2 linked regions of the Caulobacter sp. FWC2 genome follow. The protein of the gene in region 1 interacts with the protein of each later gene in a pairwise test. Links are inferred from orthologs where the notes say so. Each region holds a gene or a part of one and is shown in the gene's direction. Other genes may lie near its edges.

Region 1 (7,509 bases):
CGCCAGCCTTCAGCTCGGCGCGGGCGGCCGGACCCTTGGGCGAAATGCCGACGATGACGACGTGGCTGTCCATCTCCTGGGCGAAGACGCCCAGCCACGGCCGCGGCGGATGCGGGCTGCGGCCGCGGGCCAGTTCATCCAGGATCGGCGGCAGCAGCTCGGCGGGCACGAACATGTTGATCGGCCGCGCCAGGCCTTCGTTGTCGCGGCCTTCCAGGGTCAGGGAGCCGAGGCCGACGAGGTCGCCCTTGGGGCCGATCAGAGCCGCGCCGCTCCAGTGCGGATGGGCCGGGCCGGTGATGATGGCGTCGTCCAGCAGGTATTCCCAGTAGCCGGCGAACGGCATGCGGGCCAGGACCTTGCCGGCCACCGCGTGGGCGCGGCCGCCGGCGCCGGCGGCGATGATCGCGTCGCCGGTGTCCAGGTCCTTGGCGCTGCCGATGGTCATGACCGGCAGGTCCAGCGGCTCCAGCGCCTGGACCAGGCCCAGGCCGGAACGAACGTCCAGGCCCAGCACGTGGGCCGGCACGCGGCGGCCGTCGTTGCGGGTGAGGATGACATCCGTCGCCTCGGTGATCAGATAGGCCATGGTCAGCACCAGGCCGCCGGGGCCGATGACCACGCCATTGCCGACGCGCTCGGTCCCCAGGATGCCCGCCGTATAGGCGTCGGGCGGGACGGTCGCTTCCAGCGCCACCATAGAGGCCAGCGCCTGGTCCAGGTCGAAGCGATAGGCCTCCGCCGACGGGCGCAGGCGGGCTTCGACTTCATGGCCTTCGAACGGGGTGGTCACGCAGAACTCCTGAATCCTTGGATCTGGAATCTGGGACCGTTACCCCGTTCCGGCAAGTGCGGCCCGAACGGGATGGCGCGGCCACCCCGTTCTTCTTGCGGGAAGGACGGCGGCCGTTAGGCTTCGATCGCCGCCCGTTGGATGACGAACAGCTCGTTGATGCCCTTCTCGGCCAGGCCGAACAGGGTCTCGAACTCGGCGCGAGTGAAGCCGCGCTTTTCGCCGGTGGCCTGGATCTCGACGATGTCGCCCACACCGGTCAGGACGAAGTTGCTGTCGGCCTCGGCGCTGGAGTCTTCCTCGTAGTCGAGATCGAGGACGGGGGTGTCCTTGAAGACGCCGCACGAGACGGCCGCCACCTGGCCCAGAATCGGGTCGGTCTTCAGCACGCCTTCGGCCAGCAGGTAGTTGACCGCCAGGCGCAGGGCGACCCAGGCGCCGGTGATGGCGGCGGTGCGGGTGCCGCCGTCGGCCTGGATGACGTCGCAGTCCAGGCTGATCTGGCGTTCGCCCAGGGCCTTCAGGTCGACGACGGCGCGCAAGCTGCGGCCGATCAGGCGCTGAATCTCCTGGGTGCGGCCGGTCTGCTTGCCGGCGGCGGCTTCGCGGCGGCCGCGGGTGTGGGTGGCGCGGGGCAGCATGCCGTACTCGGCGGTGACCCAGCCGGCGCCCTTGTTGCGCATCCAGCCCGGGACGTTTTCTTCGACCGTGGCGGTGACCAGCACCTTGGTGTGGCCGAAGCTGATCAGGCAGGAGCCTTCGGCGTAGCGGTTGACGCCAGTTTCCAGCGTAACGGCGCGCAGCTGGTCGGGGGCGCGTTCGGACGGACGCATGCTAGAAACTCCGGTCTTTAGAAAAGGGAGGGGCTTTGAATGTGTGTGTCAGGCCGCTTATCCTATTGCGAGGCGCGGTTGAAAGAGGCCGACCGCTTTTGTCCGCCGACCGGGTCCCAAACGACACGCCCCTCATGGCCTTTTAGAACATGACGCATCTCTTCCCTGGTCCGATCGTCCCCGCGCCTGGTCTTGGCGAGATGGACAGCCGCGCCCGCGATATCTTCCGCCGGGTGGTGGAGTCGTACCTGGAGACCGGCGAGCCGGTCGGGTCGCGCACCATTTCCAAGGGCGGCCTGGCTTTGTCGCCGGCGTCGATCCGCAACACCATGCAGGACCTGGCGCAACTGGGCCTGCTGGACGCCCCTCACACCAGCGCCGGTCGGATGCCGACCCACGCGGGCCTGCGGATGTTCGTCGACGGCTTTCTGGAAGTCGGCGACATCGGCGAAGAGGAAAAGCGCGCCATCGAGGCGCGGCTGGCCGTGAAGGGGCGCTCGTTCGAGGAAGCCCTGGGCGAGGCCTCGTCCATCCTCTCCGGCCTGGCCGGCGGGGCGGGCATCGTCGTCACCCCCGTCCGCGAAGGCGGGGTCAAGCATGTGGAGTTCGTGCCGCTGGGCGGCGGCCAGGTGCTGGCGGTCATGGTGTTCGAGGACGGCCAGGTCGAGAACCGGCTGATGCGCCAGGCTCCCGGCGTGACGCCCTCGGCGCTTCAGGAGGCCAGCAACTTCCTCAACGCCCGCCTGCGCGGCCGCACCCTGTCCGAGGCGCGCAGCGAGATGGGCGGCGAGCTGGACATCGCCCGTCGCCAGCTGGACGAGACCGCCGCCCGCCTGGTCGAGGACGGGCTGGCCGCCTGGAGCGGCGGCGAGGGCGACGCCCGCTCGCTGATCGTGCGAGGGCAGGGGAACCTCCTGGTCAACGCTCGGGCCCGCGAGGACATCGACCGCGTGCGCCAGCTGTTCGACGACCTGGAGCAGAAGGGCCAGCTGATCGGCCTGCTGGACGACGTCCGTGACGCCGAGGGCGTGCGCATCTATATCGGAGCGGAGACGCGGCTCTTTTCGCTTTCGGGTTCCTCGGTGATCGCGGCGCCCTATATGACGGGCCGACAGAAGGTGCTGGGCGCGATCGGCGTGATCGGGCCCGCGCGTTTGAACTACGCCCGAGTCATTCCGTTGGTGGACTACACCGCCCGGGTGCTCGGACGGATGATGGATGGATAAGGACTGTACGAGATGACCGACGAGCAAACGCCGGCTGAAGACATCGCCTTCGAGGGCGCGGAAGACTTTGGCGATGCGTCGCAGGAGATCGCGGCGCTGCAGCTGGAAGTGGCCGCGCTCAAGGAGCAGGCCCTGCGCTACGCCGCCGAGGCGGAGAACACCAAGCGCCGCGCCGAGCGCGAGATGAACGACGCCCGCGCCTACGCGATCCAGAAGTTCGGCCGCGACCTGCTGGGCGTCGCCGACAACCTGTCGCGCGCCACGGCCCACAGCCCCAAGGACTCGACCGACGCGGCGGTGAAGAACTTCATCATCGGCGTCGAGATGACCGAGAAGGAGCTGCTCGGCGCCTTCGAACGCAATGGCCTCAAGCAGATCGCGCCGGCCAAGGGCGAGAAGTTCGATCCGCACCTGCACCAGGCCGTGATGGAGCAGCCGGCGACCGACGTCGCCGCCGGCGGCGTGATCACCGTGCTGCAGGCCGGCTACGAGCTGATGGGGCGCCTGGTGCGTCCGGCCATGGTCGCCGTGGCGGCTAAGGGCTCGACCGGCCCCTCCGCCAACGAGCCCTCGGCGGCCGCCAATCCGTATGCCGGCGCCGGCGCGGACGGCGACAGCTCGGGCGGTTCGTTCGACCAGAAGGCCTGACGAGGCCGAAAGCTTCGTTTTTCGGACCGCGGGGCGCGCGAATGACGGGCGCGCCCCCTTTCGCCCTCCGCGCTTTGCGATAATGTCGGCGGTCCATTCTCAACGGGGGTAGCGGGCGATTCCTTGCGTTCAGCCCGCACGATCTGGACCGGACTATGAAGCTTACAATCGAACGGGCGGCGCTCCTGAAGGCGCTGAGTCACGTGCAGAGCGTCGTCGAGCGGCGCAACACCATTCCGATCCTGTCGAATATCCTGCTGTCGGCCGAGGGCGATCGCCTGTCCTTCTCGGCCACCGATCTGGACATGGAGATCATCGACGAGGGCTTCGCCCAGATCGACGTGCCCGGCCAGATCACGGCGCCGGCCCACACCCTGTATGAAATCGTCCGCAAGCTGCCCGACGGCGCCGACGTTTCGCTGAGCTTCAGCGGCGACGATCCGCGCCTGGTGATCCAGGCGGGCCGCTCGCGCTTCAACCTGCCGGTGCTGCCGGCCGGCGACTTCCCGGTGATGAGCAGCGACGGCCTCTCCAGCCGGATCGCGGTCGACACCAACGAGCTGATCCGCCTGATCGACAAGACCCGCTTCGCGATCTCGACCGAAGAGACCCGCTATTACCTGAACGGCCTCTACGTCCACACGGTCAATGAAGGCGGAGAGACCAAGCTGCGCGCCGTGGCCACCGACGGCCACCGCCTGGCCCTGGCCGAGATGCCGGCGCCGGAAGGCGCTGCCGGCCTGCCGGGCGTGATCATCCCGCGCAAGACCATCGCAGAAGCCCGCCGCCTGATGGAATCGGCCGGCGAGACGGTCGACCTGCAGCTTTCGCCCCAGAAGGTCCGCTTCGAGTTTGGCCAGGCCGCCCTGACGTCCAAGGTCATCGACGGCGCCTTCCCGGACTATCTGCGCGTCATCCCGCGCGACAACGCCAAGATCCTGACCTTGGACAACGACCTGTTCGCCAAGGCTGTCGACCGGGTGGCCACCATCTCGGCCGAGAAGAGCCGTTCTGTGAAGCTGGCCATCGAGCCGGGCCGCATCACCCTGACCGTCCGCAACATGGAAGCCGGCCAGGCCGTGGAAGAGGTCGAGGTTGATTACGACGGCGAGCCCTTCGAGATCGGCTTCAACGCCCGCTACCTGCTGGACGTCTGCGGCCAGATCGGCGGACCGATCGCCGAGTTCCGCTTCGCCGACCCGGCCAGCCCGACCCTGGTGGTCGATCCGGTCGACCCGGGCGTGAAGTACGTGCTGATGCCGCTGCGGGTCTGATCTCGCGATGGAGTCCTGAGGAACGAAGAGCGGGCGCTTCGGCGCCCGTTCTGCTGTCTGGCGCACTGCGGAGGCATCGTGGGGCGGGGGTCGACATTGCCCACGACGCCCTCTGCCGTAGGGTCATATTGCGATTGGTTATAAGCGCGCTAATGTCCGTTTTCCAAGAAAACGGGAGGTGCTCATGGCTAAGATTAACTACGTGACGGTCGGCTCGAACGACCTGGAGAAGGCCAAGGCCTTCTATGACGGCCTGCTGGGCTCGATCGGCATGAAGCCGTTGTTCGAGCACCCGTCCGGCGGCCGCCTCTATCGTGGTGATGGCTGCATGTTCGGGGTGCTGGGTCCGTACGACGGCAATCCGGCCTGCATCGGCAACGGCATGATGGGCGGCTTCGCTTTCGATACGGTCGAGGAGGTCGATGCCTTCCACGCCAAGGCGCTGGAGCTGGGCGGCACGGACGAGGGCGCGCCGGGCGCGCGGATGCCCAAGGTCTATTTCGCCTATTTCCGCGACCTGGATGGCAACAAGCTCTGCGGCTACAAGATGGGCTGAGTAGCTTCGGCCGGCGACACCGCTTAAGAACGCGCCATGGCGTCGGCCGCTTTGCTTTCCCTGACCTTGACGGACTTCCGCTCCTACGAGCGCGCCAGCCTCGAGACCGAGGGGCGTAGCGTCTACCTGTTCGGGGCTAACGGGGCCGGCAAGACCAACCTCCTCGAGGCGATCAGCCTGCTGAGTCCCGGAAAGGGGCTGCGAGGCGCCAGCATGGCCGAAGTCGGCCGGCGGATGCCCGGCGAGACCGTCGGCCGCGCCTGGGCCGTGGCCGCCGAGGTCGAGTCCGGTGAGGATGCTCCCCTCCGCATCGGCACCGGCGTGGAACAGGGTGGGGCCGCCCGCCGCACCGTGCGTATTGAGGGCGAGACCGTCTCGCCCGGCCGCCTGGCCGACCTCGTCCGGCCGATCTGGTTGACGCCGGCCCAGGATCGCCTGTTTCTGGAAGCCGCCTCCGAGCGTCGGCGGTTCTTCGACCGGCTGGTCTTCGCTGGCGAGCCTGGCCATGCGGCCAACGCCAACGCCTATGACAAGGCCCAGCGCGAGCGCATGCGGCTGCTGACCGATGCGGCCGAGGCCGGTCGCGCGCCGGACGCAACCTGGCTGAACGCCCTGGAGGCCCGGCTGGCGGAGTCCGGCGCCTTGCTGAGCCAGGCCCGCGCTCGCACGCTGCTGGCCCTGCAGAACGAGATCGACGGACGCGGCGACCGGCCGTTCCCGCAGGCTCGCCTGACGCTCACCGGCGAGTGGGAGAAGATGGCGCTGGACGAGGTCCCGTTCGCGGAAATCGAGGAGCGTCTGGCCGCCGCCCTGGCCGCCGCACGCCCCCGCGACGGGGCCGCCGGACGCGCCTTGACCGGCCCTCACAGAGGCGATCTGGCCATCTTCCACGTCGAGAAGGACCGTCCGGCTGCGGAATGCTCCACCGGGGAGCAAAAAGCCCTGATTTTGAACCTGGTTTTGGCCCAAGCAGCGCGACTTTCGCGTGCGGAATCCGCGCCGAATCCTGTAATATTGCTCGACGAAGTCGCCGCGCATCTCGACCTTACCCGTCGAGCAGCCCTGGCCGACGAACTCACAGCGCTCAAGCTCCAGGCCTTCCTCACCGGCACGGACGAGTCGCTGTTCGACCATCTCAAGGGTCGGGCGCTAGGCGTTCGCGTGGGCGATGCCGGCCTGACCACCCTGGAAGACGAATGACCGAGAACACCGAAGACCAAGTTCCCGAAGTGTCGGCCCCCGAAATGACCACCGAAGAAGCCGCCGCCCAGTACGGCGCGGATTCGATCAAGGTCCTGAAGGGCCTGGACGCCGTCCGCAAGCGCCCTGGCATGTACATCGGCGACACCGACGACGGCTCGGGCCTGCACCACATGGTCTACGAGGTGGTCGACAACGCCATCGACGAGGCCCTGGCCGGTCACGCCACCAAGGTCCAGGTGATCCTCAACGCCGACGGCTCGGTGACGGTCACCGACGACGGTCGCGGCATCCCGGTCGACATGCACGAAGGCGAAGGCGTCTCGGCGGCCGAGGTCATCATGACCCAGCTGCACGCCGGCGGTAAGTTCGACCAGAACAGCTACAAGGTCTCAGGCGGCCTGCACGGCGTCGGCGTCTCGGTCGTCAACGCCTTGTCGGACTGGCTGGAGCTCAAGATTCACCGGGGCGGCAAGGCCCACCAGATGCGCTTCGAGCGCGGCGACGCGGTTACCTCACTGAAGGTCACCGGCGACTCGCCGATGCGCGAGGACGGGCCGAAGGCCGGCGAACTGCTGTCGGGCACGGAAGTGACCTTCTTCCCGTCGCGATCGACCTTCGCGTTCATCGAATTCGACCGGAAGACCCTGGAGCACCGGCTGCGCGAGCTGGCCTTCCTGAATTCGGGCGTGACGATCTATTTCCGCGATCTGCGCGACGCCGAGCCGTGGGAAGAAAAGCTGCACTATGACGGCGGCATCGAGGCCTTCGTCCGCCACCTGGACAAGGTCAAGACCCCGCTTCTCAAGGCCCCGATCTCGGTGCGCGGCGTCAAGGACAAGGTCGAGGTCGACCTCGCCCTGTGGTGGAACGACAGCTACCACGAGCAGATGCTGTGCTTCACCAACAACATCCCGCAGCGGGATGGCGGCACGCACTTGTCGGCCTTCCGCGCGGCCCTGACCCGGATCATCACCGG
Region 2 (5,302 bases), 210 kb from region 1 along the record:
ACCGACGGGCCGGGCCTGTTGGGCGCCATTGCAGAACAGGCGTCTGGCTTCGACGTCTCGGCCGCGCCGGTCGTGATCCTCGGCGCCGGCGGCGCGGCGCGCGGCGCGACCGCCGCCCTGCTTCTGGCGGGCGCGCCCGTGGTCCGGATCGTCAATCGCACCGTCGGGAGGGCTCAAGAGCTGGCCGACGCCTTCGGCGACAAGGTCGTCGCGGCCGGCGAGCCGGACCTTCCGGCCCTGCTGGCCGATGCGGGCCTCGTCATCAACGCAACCTCGCTGGGCCTGGGCGGCGGCGAAGGCCCTGCGGCGGATCTGGCCCTGACGCCGGAGACGGCGGTGATCATGGACATGGTCTACAAACCGCTGCGCACCGAATTTCTCCGCCGCGCCCAGGCGGCTGGTCGTCGCACCGTCGATGGCCTGGAGATGCTGCTGCGCCAGGCTGTGCCGACCTTCGAGCGGATGTATGGCGTGGCGCCGCCGGCCGAAGTGGACGCGCGCGGCCTGTTGCTGCGCCTTCTTGGAGAGGCCTGACATGTTGATCCTGGGTCTCACCGGTTCCATCGGCATGGGCAAGTCAACGACTTCGACCCTGTTTCAGGCTGAGGGTGTGCCGGTGTACGACTCCGACGCCGCCGTCCATGCGCTCTATGCCAGCGGCGGCGCGGCGGTTGGGCCGGTCGAAGCGGCCTTCCCCGGCGTGGTCGTCAACGGCGCGATCGACCGGGCCAGGCTCAGCGCCCAGGTGGTCGGCGATCCGGAGGCCCTGGCCAAGCTGGAGACGATCGTTCACCCGCTGGTCGGCGCCCATCGGATCGGCTTCTTCGAGACCGCCCAGGCCGAGGGCCATGAGATCGTGGTGCTGGACATCCCGCTCCTGTTCGAGACCGGCGGCGAGAAGAAGGTCGACAAGGTGGTGGTGGTCTCGGCCCCGGCCGACGTCCAGCGCGCCCGCGTCCTGGCCCGACCCGAGATGACGCCGGAAAAGTTCGAGGCGATCCTGGCCCGCCAGACGCCCGACGCCGAAAAGCGCGCCCGCGCCGACTTCGTCATCGACACCAGCCAGGGCGTCGAGCACGCCCACGCCCAGGTCCGCGACCTTCTGACTCTGTTGAGAACTCCCGGCTCCGCTTGAAGCCCATCACGAACGGCGGCATTGAAGGGTCATGGCCCGGGAAATCATCCTCGACACCGAAACCACCGGCTTCGATCCGAAGACGGGCGACCGCCTGGTCGAAATCGGCTGCATCGAGGTCCTCGACTTCATGCCGACCGGCCGCTCGTTCCATGAATATTGCGACCCGCTGCGCGACATGCCGGCCGAGGCCGAGAAGGTCCACGGCCTGTCGTCGGCGTTCCTGACCGGCAAGCCGAAGTTCCACGAGATCGCCGACAAGTTCATCGACTTCGTCGGCGACAGCGTCGTGGTCGCCCACAACGCCGCCTTCGACCGCTCGTTCGTCAATTTCGAGCTGGAGAAGTGCGGCCGCGCGCCAATCCACGAGGAGCGCTGGATCGACACCCTGGCCATGGCCAAGAAGCGCTTTCCGGGCATGTACAACTCGCTCGACGCGCTGTGTAAGCGGTTCAAGATCAGCCTCGACAGTCGCGACAAGCACGGGGCGCTGATCGACTCGCACCTGCTGGCCGAGGTCTATCTGGAACTGCAGGGCGGCAAGGAACGCGCCCTGGAGCTGACCCACGTCGAGGCCCTGTCGGTCTCGGCCGCGATCCAGGGGTCATACGGCGCCCGGCCCCGTCCGCTGGCGCCGCGCTCGACCGACGCAGAGCGCGAGGTCCACGCCGCCTGGATCCGCAAGAACCTCAAGGACTCGGCGCTCTGGATCAAGCAGGGCTTCGTGGCGGCCGAGGGCTGAAGCCCGATCTCTTCTAACGCCCTAAGTGCCTCGGCTCGCTCGTGCAGGCGAGCGCCGGCCGGCTGCCTGTGGTCCTCAATCTCGCCGGGTGAGACGCGACCTCTGCATCTGAAGTCGATTACACAAGTAGGATCAGTCAAGATCAATAAATAACGAGGTTACGCCAATATCGGCAGGTCCTCGCAGGCATCTCTTCAGAGCAAACGGCTCCGATAGGTCATATTGTCGCGGATAGTGATGTATTAATCACGAATTCACCGGCAGAGACGATCCAATTCGCCCAACAATTCCAGTTTTCTCGCGAAACGGGGCGAACCTATATGCGAAAAATCTTCTCACTGACCCTGCTCGCGGCCTCGATGATGGCCAGCGTCGCCGCCGCGCAGGATGCGCCCAAGACCGACGTCACGCTCGATGAGCTCAAGGCGCAGATCCTGGTCATGCAGCAACGGCTTCAAAGCCTTGAGGCCAAGGCCAGCGCGCCGCCGGTCGCCGCGCCGGCGCCAGCCAAAACCCCGGCCCCGGCCACCACTCAGATCAAGTGGGAGAACTCCCCGCGCTTCACGGACTCCAGCGGCGCCACATTCAAGCTGCGGGGCCGCCTGTCGATCGACGGCGTCAACGTCAATGTCGATCGAAAGACCACCGCCTCCTACAAGTCCCGCCAGTTCAGGGCTCGGCAGCTGTTCCTTGGCGCCGAGGGTCAGGTCGGCGCGTGGGCCTATCGCATCGAGGGCGGCGCGGCGAACGGCTCCAGCTGGGGCTGGGACGACGCGGTCATCGAATACAAGACCAAGAGCGGCATGCTCTTGACCCTGGGCAACCAGAAGGTTGGCGGTCTGGAGAGCCTGACCTCGATCAAGACCATCACCTTCATGGAGCGTGGCCCGTTCGGCGACCTGACCGACACCGGCTTCGTCCTGGCGGCCCAGGCCACCAAGATCGGCGCCAACTGGTCGCTGCGCGGCGCTCTGCAAGGCGACTCGATCAACAAGGCCGACGTTTCGGCCGGCGCCTATGACGCCAACAACGCCAAGGAACGCTCGGGCTTCATGGTCCGTGGCACCTGGGCGCCGATCATGACGGCGACCGACACCGTCCACGTGGGCGCCTCGGCGCGCTATCGCAGCACGGGCGGCGAGACGGGCTTCACCTATTCGGCCGCGGCCAACACCGCCTATCGTCCTCAGACCTCAGCGGGCGGCGTGCTGCTGTCCAGCGGCGCCGTGGGTAAGAGCGATACGACCGTGGGCGTCGAAGGCGCCTGGACGCACAAGGCCGTCTCGCTGCAGGGCGAAGTCGCGCAGATCAAGGTCAACCGCGTCACGACGGCCCAGAGCGCGGCCAATGGCGGCAAAGACTTCAACATCGTCACCGGCTACGCCCTGGCCAGCTGGTTCCCCACCGGCGAGACCCGCCCGTACAACCCCGGCGGCCAGTTTGGTCGCATCAAGGTTCTGCATCCGATCGATAAGGGCGGCATGGGCGCCTATGAACTGGCGGCGCGCTACGACTATGCCGATCTCAGCAAGATGAGCCCGAACAGCGTGGCCACGCTGGCCAGCCAGACAGGCCTGGCGACGGCCGGGACCTACAAGGGCCTCACCGTCGGCGTGAACTGGTATCCCTACAGCAACGTCCGCCTGATGGCGAACCTCACGAAGGCGAAGATCAACAATCGCCTGATCGGCGCTGTTCAGAACGACGCCAATGTGACTGTTCTCCAAGCCCGCATGCAGATCGAATTCTAATTAGCTGCAAAACAAATCTTCCCGTCGGTCAGGAGTCGCCGGATGTCTTGCGTGAAGAACATCTCGATCCGTAAAAAAATCATGCTGTCGTTCGGCCTGCTGCTGGCTGCGGCCGTGGCGATGATCGTCAGCGTCTTCCTGCAGCTCACGAGCATGCAGGCGGCCATCCGACTGAACGATGAGAGCAAGTTGATCATCGAACAGACCCATACTGCCGAGAAGGGGGCCCTGCGCGTGAACTCCCAGATGCGCGGGATCCTGCTGACGGGCAGCGCCAAGTACATGAAGTCCTACGACGAGGGCCTGAAGGGCTTCGACGACGCGATCGCCAAGCTCGAGACCCTTAACCTGACAGATCAGGAAGCGGCTGACTTTAAGAAGGTGAAGGCTGACTGGCGGACCTGGATGGACACCTATGGCAAGCCGCTGACCCTCGCGGGCCTCGACCCCGCTCGCCAAGAAGAGGGTCGTCAGACCCTCATCATGGCCGGCGACAAGGCCCGGGTGACCCATATCATCAAGCGCATGGGCGAGATCCGCTCGGCCGAGCAGGCCCGGATGGCCGTGCGTGAAGCCGCCCAACACAAGGCGATCTTCTCGTCGGTCGCCATGCTGGTCGGCGGGGGCGTTGGCCTGCTGGTCATTGCTCTGGGCATGGGCTGGCAGCTGACGATCCTGGTCGCCGCACCCGTCGGCCGCATGACCGAGTCGATGATGCGCCTGGCCGATGGTGACTTCGAGGTGGAGACGCCCGACCGCGATCGGGCCGACGAGGTCGGTTCGCTGTCGCGCGCTTTCGAAACCTTCAAGGAAAATAGCCTCAAGGCCATCCGTCTTGAGCGCGAGACCAGCGCCATGCGCGAGGCGGGCGAGGCCGAGCGCGCCAAGGCCGAAGTCCAGAAGGCCCGCGAGGCCGCCGAGGACCGGGCGGTGATCGAGGCCCTTGGGCGGGGGCTGCATGCCCTGTCGACGGGCGACCTGACCCATCGCATCACCGATCACATGGCGCCGAAGTCCGAGCAGTTGAAGGAGGACTTCAACGCCTCCATCGCCAAGCTGGAGATGGTCATCACGGGGGTTCGCCATGCCGTCATGACCATCAGCGGCGGCTCCCGCGAAATCTGCGTGGCCTCCGACGACCTGGCCCGCCGCACCGAGCAACAGGCCGCCAGCCTGGAAGAGACCGCCGCGGCGCTTGAAGAGATCACCGCCACCGTCAACAAGACGGCGGAAGGCGCGGGTCACGCCCGCACCGCGGTCAGCGGCGCCAAGACCGACGCCGAGAACGGCGGTCAGATCGCCGGGCGCGCCGTTGTCGCCATGAACGAGATCGAGCAGAGCTCGCGCCAGATCACCCAGATCATCGGGGTGATCGACGAGATCGCCTTCCAGACCAATCTTCTGGCCCTGAACGCCGGCGTTGAGGCGGCGCGGGCCGGTGAGGCCGGTCGCGGCTTCGCGGTGGTCGCGCAGGAGGTTCGGGCCCTAGCCCAGCGCTCAGCTGACGCGGCCAAGGAGATCAAGTCCCTGATCAACCTGTCGACCAACCAGGTCACCGTCGGCGTCGACCTCGTTGGACAAACCGGCAAGGCGCTGGAGAGCATCGTCGCTCAGGTTCTCGATGTCAGCACCATCGTGCGCGAGATCGCCGCCTCGGCTCAGGAACAGGCTAGC

Evidence for each region.
Region 2: the proteins of dnaN (region 1) and dnaQ interact in binary tests that used the Escherichia coli proteins (3 or more experiments, as listed by UniProt). The link is inferred for Caulobacter sp. FWC2 from one-to-one orthologs.

The regions. Positions count from the first base shown.
Region 1 is NZ_PEBF01000001.1:4,965,013-4,972,521, reverse strand. Bases 2,781-5,714 are described here. They hold dnaN (DNA polymerase III subunit beta), read left to right. Parts: upstream 2,781-3,655; coding sequence 3,656-4,774; downstream 4,775-5,714. Other genes in these bases: recF (DNA replication/repair protein RecF), read left to right, coding at 5,367-5,714; CSW62_RS23400 (VOC family protein), read left to right, coding at 4,959-5,330; grpE (nucleotide exchange factor GrpE), read left to right, coding at 2,865-3,500; hrcA (heat-inducible transcriptional repressor HrcA), read left to right, coding at 2,781-2,852. Also shown: CSW62_RS23425 (S1C family serine protease), read right to left, coding at 1-793; rph (ribonuclease PH), read right to left, coding at 910-1,626; more of hrcA, read left to right, coding at 1,776-2,780; more of recF, read left to right, coding at 5,715-6,530; gyrB (DNA topoisomerase (ATP-hydrolyzing) subunit B), read left to right, coding at 6,527-7,509. UniProt on the Escherichia coli protein: Confers DNA tethering and processivity to DNA polymerases and other proteins. Acts as a clamp, forming a ring around DNA (a reaction catalyzed by the clamp-loading complex) which diffuses in an ATP-independent manner freely and bidirectionally along dsDNA.
Region 2 is NZ_PEBF01000001.1:5,174,928-5,180,229, forward strand. The notes cover bases 193-3,021. They hold dnaQ (DNA polymerase III subunit epsilon), read left to right. Parts: upstream 193-1,166; coding sequence 1,167-1,877; downstream 1,878-3,021. Other genes in these bases: aroE (shikimate dehydrogenase), read left to right, coding at 193-534; coaE (dephospho-CoA kinase), read left to right, coding at 536-1,135; CSW62_RS24425 (OprO/OprP family phosphate-selective porin), read left to right, coding at 2,198-3,021. Also shown: more of aroE, read left to right, coding at 1-192; more of CSW62_RS24425, read left to right, coding at 3,022-3,628; CSW62_RS24430 (methyl-accepting chemotaxis protein), read left to right, coding at 3,671-5,302. UniProt on the Escherichia coli protein: DNA polymerase III is a complex, multichain enzyme responsible for most of the replicative synthesis in bacteria. The epsilon subunit contain the editing function and is a proofreading 3'-5' exonuclease.